One region of the Pallidibacillus thermolactis genome, then DNA from elsewhere that is predicted to be linked to it. Evidence: predicted binding sites of a transcription regulator. Region 1 holds the regulator's gene; the other holds the start of a gene.

Region 1 (10,709 bases):
AAGTAAGGGAAGCGGACTTACTATTACATGTCGTTGATAGTTCAAATCCTGATTATTTCCAACACGAGAAAACGGTTAAAAAAATTTTGACTGAATTACAAGCCGATAATATCCCAATATTAACATTGTATAACAAAATTGAGCTGAAACATCATGACTTTGTTCCAATTGCAGAAACTGATGTTTTACAAATTAGTGCTTTTAAAGAGACGGATCGTTATAAAGTGAAACGTTTTATAGAAGATATGCTGTTAAAAGAAATGGATGAATATAACGTGGAATTACCGCCTACTGAAGGTAAAACTTTATCTCGATTAAAAGAAGAAACGATTTTACGAGAGTTAAAGTTTAACGACAAACAAGAAACGTATATTTGTAAAGGATATATATTAACAGACCACCCATTGCATGGAGAAATAAAAAAATATAAAAATGGAGATGGAAAACGCAGTGAGGAATGAATTAAAGAACGGAAACGTATTAAATTCAATTATTAAAGAAGTTGAAATGCAGATTCGTCCAATTCATGAAAAAATTGATGAAATTGTGGAAACGAATCAATACAAAGTATTAAAAAGCTTCCAAAAAAATGGTGTAAGTGATTCCCATTTTAACCCTTCAACAGGTTATGGATATGACGATCTCGGACGGGATACTTTAGAAAAAGTATATGCTGATTATTTTGGAACAGAAGCAGGGCTTGTTCGACCACAAATTATCTCAGGAACTCATGCCATTTCCACTTGTTTATTTGGTATCCTTCGTCCTGGTGATGAGTTGCTTTATATAACTGGCAGTCCATATGATACGCTAGAGGAAGTAGTTGGTATTCGTGGTACCGGAATCGGTAGTTTAAAAGAATATAACATAAGTTATGATGCAGTTCCACTAACAAAAGATGGTCGTCCCGATTATGCTAAAATAGCTAAGGCAATTAAACCGGATACCAAGATGGTAGGTATCCAAAGATCAAAAGGTTATGCAAATCGACCTTCATTTACCATTGATGAAATTAAAGAGATGGTTCAATTTGTAAAAGAAATTAAGCAGGATATTATCGTTTTTGTCGATAATTGTTACGGTGAATTCGTTGAATTGCGAGAGCCAACCCACGTCGGTGTAGATTTAATGGCTGGTTCGTTAATTAAAAACCCTGGAGCTGGCTTAGTGAAAACAGGAGGTTATATAGTAGGAAGACAAGATCTTGTAGACCGATGTGCTTTTCGATTAACTGCCCCTGGCATTGGTAAAGAAGCAGGAGCATCATTATATAGCCTACTTGAGATGTACCAAGGATTTTTCTTAGCACCCCATGTTGTGGGTCAAGCCTTAAAAGGTGCTGTATTTACTTCGGCGATGCTAGAGCGACTTGGTCTAAATACCGACCCGGCATGGAATGCCAATAGAACGGATTTAATTCAATCAGTGCAATTCGATGATAAAGAACGAATGATCGCATTTTGTCAAGCTATTCAATATGCTTCTCCGATTAATTCGCAATTCACTCCATACCCAAGCTATATGCCTGGTTATGAAGATGATGTCATCATGGCTGCGGGTACGTTTATTCAAGGTTCTAGTATTGAATTATCTGCAGATGGGCCAATCCGACCACCTTATGTTGCTTATATACAAGGCGGTTTAACTTATGAACATGTAAAAATCGCCATTTGTACTGCTTTAGATCATTTGATCGATAAGGGTTTATTATATATCCAATAGTAAGGTAAAATTTGGGCTGAATGAACACAGCCCAAATTTTTTATTAAATGAAATCGTGATGGAATTATGATAAAAGAAACGAAGTTGTGTATAAAATTAAAAAAACTGGTACCAATAAAAGGGACAATTGTTTTATTTACATAACAATTTGTGATTCGGTTATCATTTCATCCAAATCTTAATTTTCTAGATCCATTAATAAAAATGGAAAGAAGTAAGTGTGTGTTTAAACGTAAAAAATTAAAAAAAGGGACAATCGCCATTTTATAAAAAAATTTTTCTGAATATCATATCTAGCATTGACAACTAAAATATTCTTGAAATATAATTACACCATAATTTTTTGGATGGATCTTTATTGTGTGAACATTCCAAAGAAAAAAATTGTGTGAGATTTATTTTTACCCAATCTATTTAAAAGATGGAGGCAAGTGAATGGGGAAATATACCAAAGAAGATATTTTACGTTTAGCAAAAGAGCAAGAAGTATCGTTTATTCGTCTACAATTTACGGATATTCTAGGAACAATTAAAAATGTCGAGATTCCATTGAGTCAATTACCAAAAGCACTAGATAATAAGATGATGTTTGATGGTTCTTCTATCGAAGGATTTGTACGTATAGAAGAAAGTGATATGTATTTATATCCTGATTTGGATACGTGGGTGATCTTTCCTTGGACTGCAGGGCGTGGAAAGGTGGCACGCTTAATTTGTGATATATATACAGCAGATGGTAAGCCTTTTGCAGGTGATCCAAGAAGTAATTTAAAACGAGTGTTATCCGAAATGGAAGAAATGGGTTTCACCCACTTTAATTTAGGTCCAGAGCCTGAATTCTTCTTATTTAAATTAGATGAATACGGCGAACCGACATTAGAGTTGAATGACCATGGTGGATATTTTGATCTAGCGCCGACGGATTTAGGTGAAAACTGTCGTAAAGAAATTGTAGTTGAATTAGAAGAAATGGGATTCGAAGTAGAAGCATCACACCATGAAGTAGCTCCTGGTCAACATGAAATCGACTTTAAGTATGCCGATGCAGTCACTGCCTGTGATAACATTCAAACATTTAAATTAGTTGTAAAAACAATAGCAAGAAAGCATGGTTTACATGCTACATTTATGCCAAAACCAATTTACGGAATAAGCGGTTCAGGAATGCATTGTAATTTATCTCTATTTAAGGGAAATGAAAATGTGTTTTTTGACCCAAATGGCAAATTACAGCTTAGTGAAGTAGCATATCAATTTATGGCAGGGATTTTAAAACATGCACCAGGATATACAGCTATTACCAATCCTATTGTCAATTCTTATAAACGATTAGTACCAGGGTATGAAGCTCCCGTTTATGTTGCTTGGTCAGCTAGAAATCGTAGTCCACTTGTTCGTATTCCTACATCAAGAGGACTAAGTACACGTGTTGAATTGCGTAGTGTTGACCCTGCAGCAAACCCATACTTAGCAATGGCTGTATTACTTAGAGCAGGGTTAGATGGTATTAAAAATAAATTAACACCACCAGCTCCAGTCGATCGAAATATATATGAGATGACGAAAGAAGAACGGGAAGCAGAAGGAATTAGCGATCTCCCTGGAACACTTCATTTCGCAATAGAAGAACTGCGGAAAGATGAAGTTATTAAAGATGCTTTAGGTCCACATATTTTTACTAACTTTGTGGAAGCTAAGGAAATCGAATGGAACATGTTCCGCTCTCATGTCACAAATTGGGAAAGAGACCATTATATGAAACTTTATTAAAAATAGATTGAACGTAATTCATCTATACTTTTTTAGTGAATTAAAGGAATAACGAAATATCTGATATTTTAGTTGTATTAATCTAAAGCATGTGTTAGTATTAAAATAAATTAAATAAAGGAATCCTTCGGGGCAGGGTGAAATTCCCGACCGGCGGTGATGAGGGTGCTTGCACTCTCTCAGTCCGTGACCCATTTTCATTCTATATGGAAATGGCTGATTTGGTGAAATTCCAAAACCGACAGTTAAAGTCTGGATGGGAGAAGGATGTCATAGTATCGTTTAAATTTATCTATTTAAACGTTTATTTGTCATACCATTAAAGCCCCATACTTCATGTATGGGGTTTTATTCATCTATAAACTTTACTTCAATGTTAGAGTATCCATTTCTTTTATTATCAAACAATTCATATTATTTTCACCTCTAAACCCTCCCCGTTTCTTGGATTCCTTATTATTCAATTGAAAAATTTTTTATTTTGAAGATGAAAGAGGCGATGTGTATTTGTTCACAGGTATAGTTGAAGAAATTGGAACAGTATCTCGAATTCGACAAAATGGACCAACTTTAATGATTACCATTAAAGCGAACAAGATCTTACATGATGTAAATTTAGGTGATAGTATTGCTGTTAACGGTGTTTGTTTAACGGTAACAAACTTTTCAAAGGACCACTTTGAAGTTGATGTCATGCCTGAAACATATAAAGATACCACATTGAAATATTTAAAAGTTGGTTCGGAAGTTAATTTGGAACGTGCCTTAGCAGCAAACGGTCGTTTTGGAGGTCATTTTGTAACGGGCCATACGGATGGTATCGGAACGATTTGGAAACGAACAAATTATGAGAATTCGATTTTAATTGAATTAGAAATACCAGAGAAATTTTCTCACCTTGTGTTAGAAAAAGGCTCGATCGCGATTGATGGAACATCTTTAACTATTTTCAAAGTGAGCCATAATACGATAACCATTTCTCTTATTCCACACACAGCTAAAGCATCTATTATCGGTTCAAAGAAAGAAGGAGAAAAGGTTAATTTAGAATTCGATATGATTGCAAAATATTTGCATACTTTTATACAAAATAAAAGAACAACAACCAATTCAAAAGGTATTACAATGGATTTTTTAAAAGAAAATGGATTTTAATCAATACGTTCTTTGTATATTTATCGAGGAGTGAAATCCAATGTTCAATTCGATAGAAGAAGCATTAGAAGATTTAAAACAAGGAAAAATAATTATTGTCGTTGACGATGAAAACCGTGAAAACGAAGGTGATTTTCTAGCTTTAGCAGATTTTGCGACCCCTGAGACGATAAATTTCATGGCAAAAGAAGGAAGAGGATTAATTTGTACGCCGATTACCGAAGAGATCGCTAATCGTTTAAATTTACATCCGATGGTAGAAAATAATACCGACACAAAACAAACGGCTTTTACAGTTTCGATCGACCATAAAGATACAACGACGGGGATTAGTGCGTTTGAACGCTATCATACGATCAAAAAAATCCTTGACCCACAAAGTAAGGCAACCGACTTTAATAGGCCAGGGCATGTGTTCCCTTTAATTGCAAAAAATGGAGGAGTTTTAAATCGTCCTGGTCATACAGAAGCTGCCATTGACTTTGCTAAATTAGTTGGGGCAAACCCGGTCGGTATTATTTGTGAAATAATGAATGATGACGGATCAATGGCACGATTGAATCATCTTATTGAAATGGCAGAACGATTTCAATGTAAATTAGTATCTATTGAACAATTACAACGATACTTATTAAAACAACTAGTTTAGTTGTTTAAAATTTATAAAAATTATTCTTTTTTCATTTATGAATGTTAAGATATTTATAGAAGGAGAGATAGAAGTGAAAAAAGTGTATGAAGGAAATTTGATTGGAACAGGACTTAAATTGGCGATCGTCGTATCGAGGTTTAATGAATTTATCAATGGACGGTTATTAACGGGAGCAGAAGATGCTTTAAAAAGGCATGGTGTGGAAGATGAAAATATAGAAATATACTGGGTACCGGGTGCATTTGAAATTCCACTAACAGCACAAAAATTAGCAGAATCTAAAAAGTTCGATGCTGTCATTACTTTGGGGACCGTTATTAGAGGTGCAACTCCACATTTTGATTATGTTAGTAATGAAGTAGCAAAAGGTGTAGCTAGTGCAAGTATGAAAACAGGTGTCCCGATTATTTTTGGCGTTTTGACAACAGATACTATTGAACAAGCGATTGAACGTGCTGGTACAAAGGCGGGTAATAAAGGATATGATGCAGCTGTAACAGCAATTGAACTTGCAAATTTATATAAAGAGATCGCAAATTAATAGAATATTTTTATATCGTAAGAATTGTTTTTTATATGAATTTAATTGTAAAGGGAGGTCGAGGATAAAACGAGTCGAAAATAAGTTAAAAAAGCCTCTGAACCGAGTATTTGAGGGCAAAACCCGAGTGTAGAACTGTCTTTGAATATGTTTAAAAATAACTTGGTGATAGTGGTTTATTAAAATATTTTAATAGAAATATATATAAGTTCAACGGTAAAAACTATCACTAACACTAATTATTAAGATGGTGCGGATATATTGCAATAAGATAAAAGTATTTAAAAATCCTTAGCTGCGTCGAGCAGTTAAGGACTTTTTAATTACAATGGTTAAATTATATTTTTAATAAATGTGGCGATAAACTCCAATGACCTTTCCTAATATTTTTACATTTTCTACAATAATAGGAGCCATTGTTGAATTTTCTGGTTGTAATCGAATATAATCCTTCTCTTTATAAAACCGTTTCACTGTAGCTTCATAATCTTCAGTCATAGCTACTACGATATCTCCATTTTCGGCATTGTTTTGTTGACGGACAACGACATAGTCCCCATCTAATATACCTGCTTCAATCATACTATCTCCCATTACTTCAAGCATGAATACTTGATCACCGCTAGGTGCTAACTTTTCAGGCAAAGGAAAGTATTCTTCAATATTTTCAACAGCAGTAATCGGTTGTCCAGCGGTTACACGACCTACGATTGGCACTTGGCGAACAGGTACTTCTGGTTCAGTAATTTCTCTTCCATCTAAAACTTCAATTGCCCGAGGTTTCGTTGGGTCTCTACGGATTAGACCTTTACTTTCCAAACGCGCTAAATGACCATGAACAGTAGAACTAGACGATAGACCGACAGCTTCACCAATTTCACGAACAGATGGCGGATAACCTTTTTCACGAACTTCTCTTTTTATAAAATCTAGTATTTCTTGTTGTCGTTTTGATAATTTGGTCATATTTTCCACCTCGCAAACATATTTTTTAATAGTATATCATGACGGACAGATGTTTGACAAACGTAAGTTCGAGAAAAATACGAACAAATTTTCGTGATAAATATTGACACAAATATATGTTCGTATTATAATTTCTTTAACAAAAAACGAACAAATATTCGGTTGGGGTGGTTATCATGATCTTACAAAGACTCTGGAAAAATTATTGTTATGTTATTCTATTAATAATCATATCTATCATTTTTAGTTTCGTTTATGTCTTTACAATGTCTGAGAGTCATATTGAACAGGAAAACCAAGATTTTGAAAACCAACATATTGACTACGCAGTTGAATGGAAAAGTTCAATGAAATAAAATAGAGATAAGATCTTGAAAAAGTAGGTGTTTATTTGCAAGCAATTATATATTGTCGTGTCAGTACGGAAAAAGATACACAAGAGTCTTCATTACAAAGGCAAGAAGAAGAATTAATTTATTTAGCAAATCAACATAATTTCCAAGTCGTTAAAATTGTCAAAGAACAAGCAAGTGGTTATGATTTAGATCGACCAGGAATATTGGAAGTTATGGAACATTTAGAAAATATGGATGACCGCATTTTATTAATTCAAGATGAAACAAGATTAGGAAGAGGGAACGCCAAAATAGCTTTATTACATGTACTAATTAAGTTGGGGGTAAAAATCTATACAATATCAGATAACGGAGAGTTACAAATTTCCGATGCAGATTCAATGGTTTTAAAAATTGTTGCCCTTGTCGAAGAATATCAAAGAAAATTACATAATATAAAAATAAAAAGAGGAATGGAACGAGCTGTTGAAAAAGGTTATCGACCTGAACTGAACTTATCAAATCGAGGAACGAATGCAGGTCGCGAACGGAAAGAAGTTCCAATTGAAGAGATTGTGCGCCTAAGAGATAAAGGGTTAACATTTCACGATATTGCTGCTACATTACGTGGGTTCGGTTATCACGTATCAAAGGCGACAGTTCACCGCAGATATCAAGAATATAAACTAGATGAGCATAAAATGGAAAAATCATGATGCTCATTTTTATTGCCTTCAAAACCGTTTTTTTATACGATTATAGGTGTTCACATGTATCTTAGAATTTGATAGAAAGAGGTATATAAAATGATTTCAAAGGAAAAAATAGCGAGAATTAATGAGTTAGCAGCTAAAAAGAAAAAAGAAGGGTTGACCATGGAAGAGGCAAAAGAACAATCCCGACTGCGAAGTGAATACTTACAAAATGTTCGAAACCAATTAAAAAATACACTTGAAAATGTGACGATTGTAGATGCCAAAGGTAATGATGTGACACCCGAAAAATTAAAACAAATAAAAATGCGTAAAAGAAATCACTAATTTAATTTTGAAATATGATGGTCAAAAACTTCTTTAAAAATGAATAGGAGTTATAATGAAGGAACCATCTAATCTAGTAAATAAGGATATTATTATGATGGTTCCTTATTTTATGAATAATGATGATTTCGACAAAGATAGAACTTATTTTCACAATAATTTGACATAAATTTCACCCTATTTCATATACAATATAAGGAATAGTATGAAATATTCCAAAAATGAAATAGGGGTTGTAGTGAAGATGAGGAGATACGATTTATATATAATTGACGATCAATTTATCAATTATTATTATGGTAGGGAAAGGATTTTCTATAATCTATTTAAAGATTACGAAAAAGCAAATGCTAGTTTAAAAAAGGTCCTATATAAACAAATTGATTACATTACGAAAACAATGCCTGTATTACGCATTCATAAGCAGTTAATTCAGCTACTAAGTAAACATAAAGATTACTATATGAAAGATGGTGTTTATTGTCTAGAAAATAAGACAAGTTCTGCCCGATTAACTTTACAAAATAAAAGATGTATTTTATATGCGACAGGTAGTATACATGCTGAAATGATAATTTTTGAAGCCTTACGTAAAGTAGACTTAAATTTTTTAGCAATTGATATTGAAAATGAACGGTTCGGTTGGATTAAGCCAATGAAAGAGAAGCATTATATATAATCATAAATCGTTGTCTCCTGCTGTTCACGACGAATTTGTTTTTAGATGGTGAAAATTGTAAAATTTACTTGATAAAAATGAAATAAAATGGAAAAATAGTGTATGTTGTCATATTGTAAAAACGACATACCTTTAGTAAACTTTTTTATAGACAACATGAAGGAGGATAATGTTATGCCGTGGTGGGGTTATTTACTAATCGTCGTTGCATTACTCGGTGGCGTTGCGATTGGATTTTTCTTAGCACGTAAATATATGATGGACTACTTGAAGAAAAATCCACCAATTAATGAACAAATGATCCGAGTGATGATGATGCAAATGGGACAAAAACCATCGCAGAAGAAAATTAATCAAATGATGAATATGATTAATAAGCAACAAGAAAAACAATAATCCAAGAGCAAAACTCCTAAATAAGATTAATAAAAGGTAATCTCCTTGTTATTAATACATATTTAGGTAATTCAGACACAATGATCACTATTTCCGTATGATTAATGCTGAATCGGAAAGGTGGTCATTTTTTTCTACAATATTGGTCGTAAAATTCAAAATTAAATAAATAGTAGTTTTATATTTGAGGATGGGATATTTTAACTATATCTTTGATTTTATAAGCTTTTAAATTAGATTCATGAATAATTTACATAGGAAATTAATTTGGAGGATGAACATGAAAGTTTTTCGTGATTTATCATGGTTTTTTAAACAAGAAAAAAAAGCATATTTAACTGGAATTTTTATGTTATTTTTAGTGGCAATATTACAACTTGTCCCTCCGCGGGTGATCGGTATTGTAGCCGATGAAATTGAAGCGAGTTCAATCACTTGGGGGAAATTAAGTGTTTGGATATCCGTTCTAATACTCGCTGGTATGCTTATGTATATTCTTCGCTATTATTGGCGAATTCATATTTTTGGAGCATCGGTAAAATTGGCAAGAATTCTTCGAACACGCCTTTATGAGCATTTTACAAAAATGTCTCCCCATTTTTACCAAAGAAAGCGTATAGGAGACTTAATGGCCCACGCAACAAATGATATTCAAGCAATTCAACAAACAGCCGGATCAGGAGTACTTACTTTAGTTGATTCATTGCTTACCGGTGGATTTGTCATTGTCGCTATGGCTATAACGATCAGTTGGAAGTTGACATTAATTGCACTCCTTCCGATGCCGATCATAGCGCTTTTGACAAATTGGTATGGTACAACATTACATGCCCGTTTCAAAAAGGCACAGGAAGCCTTTTCATTCTTAAATGACAAAACACAAGAGAGTATTTCAGGCATAAAAGTGATCAAAACTTTTGGGCAGGAAAAGGAAGATATTGAAGATTTTAAAAAGCTTTCTAACGAAGTCGTACAAAAAAATATCGCCGTTGCCAAAATTGATTCATTATACGATCCTACTATTTCCGCATGTGTCGGCATCTCCTTCATTTTATCAATCGGCTTTGGAGCGAAATATGTACTTGAGGGAAGTATGTCCATTGGTGATTTGATTGCTTTTAATACCTACTTAGGATTGCTTATTTGGCCAATGCTTGCTTTCGGATGGTTTTTTAATATTGTTGAAAGAGGGCGTGCATCTTATGACAGGGTTTATCGCCTTTTAAATGAAAAAATAGATATTGTCGATCGTGAACAAACAATCGACGAAAGTCCTAGTGGAGATATTGAAATCAGTATTACAAACTTCCAATATCCGAATCATGAAAAATCCATTTTACAGGATATTCATTTTACGTTAAAACAAGGAAAAACACTCGGGATCGTTGGAAAAACCGGCGCTGGGAAAACGAGTTTATTAAAACTGCTTTTACGTGAATTCGAAGGTTATAAT
Region 2 (10,709 bases), on a different contig from region 1:
TAAAACGAGTATCAAAAGTGGATAACATTAAACTTAATACGTTAACAAGTGCATCACAATTACAGATCGGCGATGCAAAGGAAATTCATCTTACGTTAAATGCTTTAGCAATGCTCCGAGATACTGAAATATGGTTCGATCATGAAGGGGATCTTAAAAATTCCCCTATTTTTAACCGGCCAACCATATTCCCTGCATTATATGAACCGTTAATTGTCAAAACAAATAATGTGAAAGGGAAAATTGAAGTTGGGAAAGTGAATATTCTTGGTGTGGCAAGTTCATCGCTCATTCAAATTGGAAGCAATGAATGTATGAAACTTGAATCTCGGATAAAACATATTCGTCATTTGACGATCCCACCAAATGAAAATTCAAATGAACTAAAAAATGATGATGAACGCTGATAGGACATATGCATATTTTATTATTAGAATGAAAATTAAATTTCTTCTCAGTATGTTCATCTATTTTAGTACTTCACTAACTTTAAAGGACTGTTTTATATGCCTAGTATTATTGGTTCAGTGAAAATTGCAAATGTTACTGATGGGGCCGTCAACTTTGGCGATACATTAAATATTGCTCCAAAATCTGTTGCAAAATCGAGTGGTGGTTCAGGATCCTTTATTACTGGTATATTTAATGTTGCCAATAATGGCTTCAATGCCACAAATACAATTGATCCTGATGTCGTTGATCAGCCTACAAATCAAACAAATTAAGAAAAAAATCGCCTCTTGTCAGTAGTTATGAAACTCGACAAGAGGCCGTTTTTTGTTTAGATTATTCTACTTTAAGAACATGTCCACCATCAAAAAAGTATAAGTATGACGCTGTAACAGGTTCATTAAAAATAGTCGCAACCGCATTCCTGTATAACGCTACCTGTGTTCTGTATCGCTTCAATAGGATTGGTTTCGCTTCTGCAAACCCATTTTTAAAACGGTCAGTGATTTGGTCCGTTTTATAGTCAATGATAACAAGACCATTCGCATCTTTAATTAACAGGTCAATTATTCCTTGAACAAAAACTGGATCCTCTCCTTTTTGCCAATCAAGATACACATCTTGAGGAGGCAACGTAAAACTGAAGGGTACTTCCCTCTTGACCCAATCTGATCCAAGAACACGTAACCCAATTTCTGTATTAAAAAATTGAATAACTGCATCAATCTGAATCGCTTGCGCTTCTTCAGTTGTAATTAGTTCGTTTTCTTGCATAAAGTAGAGTTGTTTTTCAATAGACTCTCTTGAAGGTTTTACAGATAAATCAACATGTTGCATGACCTTATGCATGGCTGTTCCTTTTTCTGCCGGTGTCAACTTCTTCATTTGCATAAACTTTGGCCGCGAAGTAATTGGCTTTTTAAAAGGTCGTATAAATGACACATCACTATATTCATCTCTCAATTCCCTTAACCTTTTAATCTCGGTAACCGATTGTTTGCTACGGTGAACCGTTGCAGGTAAATATTCATATTGCCACTTTAATTGACTGGCAATTTTTTCTTTATATTGCGATTCAACTGGAACCGGTTTTCCTTTTTTAACAAAATTTAATAAATCCTCGTCTCTATCTTCCTCTACTTCAGCCTTCGTCAACATTTGATTCGAAACCCAATCCATTTTCCAAAGGGAAGGATGTTCATAGATTTCTTGTATCGTTTCATTTTTCATTTCGACAGGTGATAAACGTAAATTTGCAGCATCACGGTGACGAATTAAAGCAGGTCCTACCCAATCTAAGTAACTTTTACCTTTCATTCGATCAAAATCACTAAGTAGCCAGTTCATCTCTGATAAATGTTTTTGCCATTTTTCAAGAAGTTTCTCCTTATTTTTCGTAGACCCAACTAAGTATAGTTTCTCTTTCGCCCGAGTTAATGCTACATATAAAACTCGCATTTCTTCCGCTATGAGTTCTAATCGTTTCTTCCGGACAAAGGCCATGTGAATCAATGATGGATAAGTAATCTGTTTTTCAGGATCGATGTAATTGATAGCAAGCCCGAAGGCTTTATCAAATAAATAATTTTTTCGTAAATCCATCATATTAAACTGTCTTCCCATACCAGCAACAAATACTACCGGAAATTCTAAACCTTTACTTTTATGAATGGTCATGATTCTGACAACATCTTCATTTTCTCCTAATGAACGAGCAACACCTAAATCTTCCCCTCGGTCTTGCATGCGCTCAATAAAACGCAAGAATCGGAACAAACCGCGAAAAGAAGTCGATTCATATTGACGAGCACGATCATAAAGTGCTCGTAAATTTGCTTGACGTTGTTTACCACCTGGTAATCCTCCAACATAGTCATAAAACTTCGTATCACGATACAATTGCCATATCAATTCAGAGAGTGATCCAGATCGAGCTTGTGTACGCCAGTCATTTAATTGTTGTAAAAATAAATCCAGTTTTTGTTGAATCTCTTCTTCTATTTCCGATTGTACACGGAGCTGATGGAACTTTTTAACCGCGTCATAATAACTTGTCTTCTTCGCGTAAATCCGAATTTTAGCAAGTTGCTCTTCATTTAAACCAATAATCGGTGAACGAAGTACAGAAACAAGTGGAATATCTTGGTACGGATTATCAATCACCTTTAATAAAGCAAGCATTGTCGATACTTCCGCCGCTTCAAAATAACCGGTCGATATATCAGCATAAACCGGAATATTTTCATCTTTACAAGCTTCCATAAACTGAGGAGCCCATTGAAAGGAACGGAATAAGATAACGATATCTTGATATTGGATCGGTCGATAACTTTTTTTCTTGGTATCATAAACTTTTACCTTTGAATCAATTAATTCCCTTATTTTACGTGCAACATAAATGGATTCCAATTCCGATTGTTCGAGCTCTTCTGATGTAAAGGCATCACTATCATGGAAAGCATCTTCTTCTTCATCCCAGCTATCTTGTCCGCCTTTTGCTTCTTCTTTGTGAATTATGGCAAATTCGATTGGATATGTTTGATCTTGCGGATAATCCGCACCTAGTTTTAATTCTGCTGCTTCATCATATTCAATTTCACCAACCGTTTTTCCCATAATTTGTTTAAAAATGAAGTTCGTTCCGTCAAGTACTTCTTTCCGACTACGGAAATTCTTTGATAAGTCGATTCGTAAACCGGTATTTTTCCCGTCTAATGAAAAACGTAAATATTTATCTAAGAAAAGATTTGGTTCGGCAAGGCGGAACCGGTAAATCGACTGCTTTACATCACCGACCATAAATAAATTTCCTTCCGCTTCAGAAGGCTTTTTCACTAATTGTAGAATGGATTCTTGAACCATATTCGTGTCTTGGTATTCGTCGATAAATACTTCTTTAAATTGTTTTTGATAACTTAATGCTGCCTCTGTCGGTAGAAGTTCCCCCTTTTCATTAGGAGTCGCTAATATTTGTAAAGCATAATGTTCTAAATCAGAGAAGTCAACAAGCCCCTTTTCCTTCTTTAATTGGGAAAATTTTTGAGAAAAACGACGGACAAGCTCCACTAAAGTTGAAATAGGTTCTTTCATTTTTTGTAAATCTTGAATATAAGTTGCTGGCTTCCTCGAAAACAGTTCATCTTTTAACTTACTAATGATTTTTTTACCTTGTTCCCGTAATGTTTTTGATTTTTCTATGAGTTCTGTGTCATATTCATCACCGCGACATGGTTTTAACCTTGAAAAGGAGACGTTTTGAAAAGTATCATATAATACTTGGAACGAGTCATCTTTTGCTCGTAATAATTCATCTACAAGTTCAATATCATTTTCAAAATTCTCTGCCCGCTTATCTGGTCCACCAGGCATCTTTGTTAATTCTAATGCTTCTTCAAAAAGACGTTTAGCCTCGTGTAACTGAAGTTGTAAATCATACAAAAGCGGTTCTATAAACGGTAGGTTCTCCACGTTTTGACTGTCTTTAATGTCGTACATATCAATTAAGCTGTCCAACCAGCGATCTGGATTGGGATTGGCCCGCGAAAATTCAAATAGTTGTAAAATTAATTTTTGTAACTCATCATCGGTACGGTCATTCGTAAACATATCAACGACTTTGAAAAACGGCTCATTACTCTTTTTACCGTATTCTTCTTCAAGAAGACTTTCAATCGCTTCATCTTTAAGCAACATGCCTTCTGTCTCTTCCATTAGTCGAAAACCAGGGTCTATATCGATTAAATAATAATATTTCCTTACAACATCTAAACAAAAGGAATGTAGTGTGGAAATAGATGCATGATTCAACAAGCTTAGCTGACGGCGCAAATGATTGGAATACGGATTTTTCTTAATCTCTTTTTCTAGCGCTACACCGATTCGATGACGCATCTCAGCTGCCGATGCATTTGTAAAAGTCGCCACTAGCAGTTCATCTACATTGACAGGATTTGTTTCACTCGTAATTTTTTCTATAATTCTTTCAACAAGGACAGCTGTTTTCCCTGAACCTGCTGCCGCGGCCACTAATATATCTTTTCCACTCGCGTGAATGGCTTTCCATTGGTCATCCGTCCAAGTAACATCTTTCGGTTTTGTTGGAATGTTCATGATCTAACAGCTCCCTTCACCCGCTCTAACGCCTCACCCGGTTTTAATTTTGGAAGAATACGATAATCATTTTCTTTTAAGCTTGTATCAAATTGACAGATAGATTTAAACGGACAAAACGCACAAGCTGTTTTATCGCCAAGCTTATACGGCGCAATATCAACATCACCTTCGACTATTCGATTTCCGGTTTCGACAAATTTTTGTTCAACAAATGTACGTAAGTCAGTAAATTCCTCTTTCGTTGCCACCTTCGATCGTGCAGTTAACGTCCCATCTCTTTTTAAACCCGCCGATATAATTTTTGACTCGCCAGAATCCAACGTTTCATCCATCAACCGGACAACACCTGGGTCTGAAAGGATAAGTCCTTTCATCTTAAATTCTTTGAAAATCAATTCTTCTATTTCATCTAAAGTAAGCAATTTTTTACTTTTTATAATCGGATTATGAATATGAAAGTATAAGACACCTGCCGGGTCTGCTTTTGTTCCAACTAATTTGTCTGAATAACGAATTAAAATATCAAGGTATGTAAGCATTTGTAATGCTAAACCATAATAAACTTCCCCAATATCTAAGTCGCGTCGGCTGGATTTATAATCTACAACACGTAAGAAAACCCCATTCTCGTTTTCAGCCTTATCTACCCTGTCGATACGGCCGACCAGTTGCATTTTCATCCCATTTTTTAATTCAAACTGGATTGGAGGAAGATCTCCTTTCGGTCCAAAGGTCATTTCCAGCTTATAAGGGACAAATTGACTCGATTTTGCATGTTTTTCAATCACTTCCGTTGCACGTAAGATGACTTTTTCTAACTTCCGCTTAATATATTGATAGCGATTGGTGCTCAACAAAATCTCATTTTGCAGTTTAGGTGATAAAAACTCGACCGCTTCCATTACTAAATGGCGAATTTGCTTCTTAGTTAATTCACCCCATACAAGATTTTCTTCATTCACTTTATCGCCAATAAATTTTAATGCTCCATGGAACATCTCACCAATATCCGGTGCCTCAAGTCGGTAAACTGGTCGTTCTTGTAAATGAAGACCATAGGATAAAAAGTGAGCATAAGCACAACTATTAAATTTTTCCATACGGGAAATACTACCTTGAAGTGTCTCACCGTATAAGTCTTTCACCGTATCATCAGAAAGTTTTTCAGCCTTATTTTCAAAAAACAAACTTGATAACACGTTTTTCACTTGATAGTGTTGCGTACTTTCAATAAGCAGATTATAACTGTCCCACCAAATTTTTTCTATCGGATATTTTCGTTTGTAACCCTGTAGTTGATAAGTAACATGGGTTAATGCTTGATCCCAATTTAGTAAGTATTCGAGTTGATCCTGAACTTTTAATTCCATCGGATCATTCCCTAACGACAAATGGAAGCTTTTCGGAAACATTTCTTTCAATCGCTTAATATATGGGGAAGGCATTAATGCATTTCCTTCTTCATTGGCGATCGGGTAAGAAATAAATAACATTTCAGACGGTGTCGTAAAGGCTTTATAGGCTATAAATTCTTCATCTAATAGTCGATCTTTACTTGTTGGAGCGATGACAAAACCAGAAGATATTAAGTTTTCCCGCTCCTTATCCGTTAAAATCCCTTGATCTTTAAACTTCATTGGCAACACATCATCGTTTAAGCCAATGACAAAAGCAACCTTTACATCTCCTAATCGGGATAGTTCTAAATCCGCCACAATTACTTGGTCAATGGCTGGCGGTACGATCGAAAATTCTAATGATTCGAGACCGGCTTCTATAATTTCTGCAAACTCTTTCAAAGTAACTTTTTCATTTCCCAAGATCTCCACATACTGATCAAGTAAATTCAACACTTCATTCCATGCTTGTTCATGCTCACGCGCACTCATAAGATTTCCAGATTTTTCAGCTTGTAATTGTAGTTTTTCTAATTTTGCTGGTACTTCTAATTCCTCTAATAATTGAAAAAGTGCAATACACATTTCTCGGCCATTAGTTGCCCGTTTCAACCTTCTTGCTAAACGCAAGATTGGCGCAGAAATCATTAAGCGTGACTCATTTAATTCTTGTTCCAAATTCCTCTCTTCATCGGTTTGCGGAAAATCAAAGTCCAGTCCCCGAAATCTCCGATATTGCCACCTGTCTTTTTTCGTCCATTTTTCTCCTTGTACACCATAGGCTAAACAATAATTTTCTAGCCTGTCCATTCTTTCCCGTAATTCCTGAATATTACCGTCTAACGGAAATAATAAATCCGTTTTAACCGCACGGAAAATTGGATCATAACGCCAATAGTTTGTAATAATTTCAAGACTCGAACGAATGAGCTCAATCACTGGATGGTTCAGCATTGAACGCTTTTGATCAATATGATATGGAATCTCAAAATCTGAAAAAATCGTATCAAATAAATCTTGATAATTTTCCCCATTTCTAACGAGAATTGCAATATCTTTATAACGATAACCATGGTCACGAACGAGTGATTTTATTTTTCGACCAATTCCTTCAATTTCTGCCCGTAAGTTCGCTGCTTCCGCAAAGTATATATTCGTTTCTCCTTCATATGGAATTGCTGGTACTTGTTCAAAGTTTTTTTCTAAATAAGCCAGTGAAGGATGATTGAAACGTTGTTGTTCTTCAAAAACAGTATTGTCTTCAATTAAAATTCCATTCACTCTAGCAATCTCAACAATCGTTGCATAAGTTTCTGCTGTCATGCGGAATAGACTAAAATCATCAGGCAGTATACTTTCATAAGGTCTGTCACAGTTTAATGCAATCGTTACGTTTGCACATGTTTTTAATAGTTGTTCAATGACCATATACTCCTGTGGTGTAAAACTATGGAAGCCATCAATATATATTTCTGCATTTTTTAAAGCTTCGGAATGCGGGATCTTTTCAGCTAGCAATCTTAAATAATCTTCCGAAGCTAAATATTTGCTTTGAATAGCTTGTTCAACCTTTTCATAAATCAAGCCTAAATCATGGATTTTCGCACGTAATGTCGGGTCACCTTCAATTTGATTTTTATGGGCAAACAGTTCCTCTTCCGTAATGCAATATCGTTTAAATTCACTGACCATAGCTTCAACATGCTCAACAAAACCAAATTTATCGGCTGTTTGTTTAAACACTTCTAATTGGTCTTTATTTTCATAAATAATTTTGCGGATAAGCATTTGAATTCCTGTTGAGTTTATATGGAGACGTCCAATACCACCCACTTCTTGCAAGATTCTCCAAGCAAGACGTGGAAAGCTATACACTTGAAGACGTATCATCCCTTTTACTGCCGGGTCGGATACAATTTTATATTCAGAAAGGAACGTCATTTGATCTGGAACGATATAAATCATCATAGGACCCGTTGGATCCTTTGTTAATTCTCTCTTCATTTCCTCAATTAAAAAAGTCGTTTTACCACTACCAGATCGTCCTAAAACAAATCGGAGTGCCATTTTTTTCCTCCTCTCAAAAAAAAACGAAAGTCCATACGTTTATTATATTTATTTTAACATAGGCGAATGTAGATTCGGTAAAAGAAAGGTTGGAAATTAATGTCGTTTTGTTACTCCTGCTGTTTATAGGAATAGTTCACCCATATTGAGATCTGTTCATAGTTACAGGAATCTCCATTTATAAAGGGGGAATGACAGACATTTCAGCCTCACCCCTTTCCAAATTTTAAAAACTGAAATCCTACCTTAACGGACGCAAATTTCCATAAAACAAAATTTTCTTTATATGTCACCGTTTCAACTTTTGAATAGCCTAATAAAGAGGTGATGAACATGACTAATAAAAATCAACTTGCAGGGATTTTGTTAGTTGTAATTGGAATTATGGTTACCTGTAACATTTATTCATTAATTCCGCTCTATCCAGCAATTTCTACAGAGTTTAATATTCTAAAGCAGGATGTAGCTTTAGGTAGCACTTTATTTACGTTGTTTTACGCCTGTGGACTACTCGTTTTTGGTCCACTTTCTGACATCTTTGGTCGCAAACAAATGATTACATTCGGCTTGGCCATTTCTGCTGTCACTACGTATTTCGTCTCTCTTGCATTTAATCCTATTTCCCTATATTTTTTTCGTTCACTTCAAGGGTTTACTCTAGCCAGCTTTGCACCAGTAGCTTTTAGTTACACCTTTGACATTTATACAGACAAATCAAGGACACTTTGGATTGCACTTATTAATGCAGGTTTTTTGGCTGCAGGAATCATCGGACAACTTTTCAGCGCTTGGATCGTCCTCACTTGGAACTGGTCCACTACTTATATACTTTTCAGCACAATATACTTTGTCTTATTTTTAAGCGCACTTATTATATTGCCTAAAACAAAACAATCACTTCAACACGAAACATTAAAAAAGCGCTTGCATGGATTAATAAAAGCATTGATAAACCCGGTACTATTCCCTTTGTATTTCATTGTTATTACCGTGCTCTTTTCTTTTGTTGCCTTTTATGAAGCTTTTAGTTATCAATCTGCCGAAGCAGATAACCAGTTATTCTGGATCCGTACCATTGGCATTTCAGGTGTTGTATTATCAATCTTCACCGGAAAACTGATTGCTCGCTTTACAGCTATAATGACATTGAAACTTGGGATTACGCTCATTTGGTGGTCAATATTTTTTCTTCTATTTTTAGACTCCGTTTATAGCATCGGATTCCTCTCTATCATTTTTGTCGGGGGAGTTTCTCTTTTAATTCCTACCATCATTCATTTTATTGGAGAAAAAAGTGGTCACTTAAGAGGAAAAGCAATTGCGCTATATTCGTTTATTTTATTAATTGGCGCAAGTTTAGGGTCAGCCATTGCATCAATATTTTCGTATAAAGTTGTGTTAACCGTTATTTTAGTTTGTTACATCATAAATTATGTGCTTAGTCGTTTCGTCATTCAAAAAAGAAAATAAAAAGCGCTTAATCAATTATAAAATTGAAAAAGCACTTGTTCATTATTCTCTCATCTTTTCTTTTATCTGGGTTTCCGACTCAACTTTTTTGTTAATATAAATTTCAACTCTTTTTCCAACATACCAGAGGATAAAAATTAATACCATAACAAGAAGTGTCCGTGCAGGATTATGTATGAGAGCTGGAATATCATGCCCAATATAGCTGACGACAAAAATCATGACCATTTTACCTGTTGTAACTGCTAATCCATATTGATAAATCGATATTTTTGACAAACCTGCCACAATATTAACTACCGCCGAAGGAGTAAAAGGAAAACAAAGAATTAAAAATAGTGGACCAAAACCACGTCGATCGACCCAATCAACTAATTTTTTTACACGCCTATGCTCACTTACAAAAGTCATAAATCGCTTCCGACCAAATCTACGAATAACAGAAAAAACAAGCATTGCACCGACCACTGCACCGAGCCACGAAACAAGAAAACCAACACCGAGACCGTATGCATTTGCATTAACAGTGACGAAAACGATTAACGGCAAAAACGGTAAGAAAGCTTCAATCATAGGTAAAAAGATACCAGGCAATATTCCGAAGGAACGATAGCCTTCTAGCAATTCCATTAAATTTTCTTCTGTAAAAAACGCTTGGACTTCTGTTAATTCCATATATATTCCCCTTTAAAACGAAACGTGGCGGATCAGGTTGATCAAAAACTTTTTAAACTCAATAATAATAAAAATTATATCATAAATCCTTTGTTTATTTAAAATTCCTATTCAAAACCACATAAAATCCATTATTCCATGAATTGGTCTGCTATTTGATTTTCATACAAAAAGCTAGAGCGAGTCACCTCATTTACCATTTGTGGCGATTATGCCTCTAGCTTTCAGGCTTTTACAGGAAATAGGAATAAATAAGATTTGATTTTATCAAATTCATCATATAATATAATTATAGAAAAATAAGAACATCTGTTCGTTGTTGGAGGGGTTCGCATTGACAAGAATTCCATCTGAAAGTAGAGATTTATTGGAAAAGGCAATTTATTATCCAATGTTAATTAAAGTTTTAGAACGAGATTTACAGGTTGTGAATAACAGTCCATTTAAATTAAAAAATCCATATAAAACTTTAATTGAAAAAACTCTTTCCACTGTTCATCAACAATTGTACGAAGTGAAAAGGGAGTTAAAAAGGCA

What was found. Region 1 encodes LexA, which represses DNA repair genes until DNA is damaged. Its sites were predicted from a motif close to CGAACATATGTTCG; they were not measured.
Region 2: addB (helicase-exonuclease AddAB subunit AddB) is a predicted target of LexA. The motif match lies at 8,091-8,104, and genes of this name have one in related genera.

What each region holds. Positions count from the first base shown of each region.
Region 1 is NZ_JAOUSE010000060.1:4,315-15,023, reverse strand. It holds gene hflX (GTPase HflX) at 1-461, shown strand, start outside; gene OEV82_RS14095 (methionine gamma-lyase family protein) at 451-1,722, shown strand; gene glnA (type I glutamate--ammonia ligase) at 2,158-3,492, shown strand; FMN riboswitch at 3,612-3,764, shown strand; gene ribE (riboflavin synthase) at 4,000-4,647, shown strand; partial or broken gene ribB (3,4-dihydroxy-2-butanone-4-phosphate synthase) at 4,688-5,275, shown strand; gene ribH (6,7-dimethyl-8-ribityllumazine synthase) at 5,370-5,840, shown strand; gene lexA (transcriptional repressor LexA) at 6,186-6,806, opposite strand; gene OEV82_RS14065 (hypothetical protein) at 6,983-7,162, shown strand; gene OEV82_RS14060 (YneB family resolvase-like protein) at 7,198-7,857, shown strand; gene OEV82_RS14055 (DUF896 domain-containing protein) at 7,948-8,181, shown strand; gene sirA (sporulation inhibitor of replication protein SirA) at 8,426-8,860, shown strand; gene OEV82_RS14045 (YneF family protein) at 9,035-9,256, shown strand; gene OEV82_RS14040 (ABC transporter transmembrane domain-containing protein) at 9,537-10,709, shown strand, end outside.
Region 2 is NZ_JAOUSE010000034.1:14,598-25,306, reverse strand. It holds gene OEV82_RS10960 (spore germination protein GerPE) at 18-407, shown strand; gene OEV82_RS10955 (spore germination protein) at 507-725, shown strand; gene addA (helicase-exonuclease AddAB subunit AddA) at 787-4,560, opposite strand; gene addB (helicase-exonuclease AddAB subunit AddB) at 4,557-8,027, opposite strand; gene OEV82_RS10940 (MFS transporter) at 8,361-9,497, shown strand; gene OEV82_RS10935 (TVP38/TMEM64 family protein) at 9,540-10,172, opposite strand; gene OEV82_RS10930 (hypothetical protein) at 10,507-10,709, shown strand, end outside.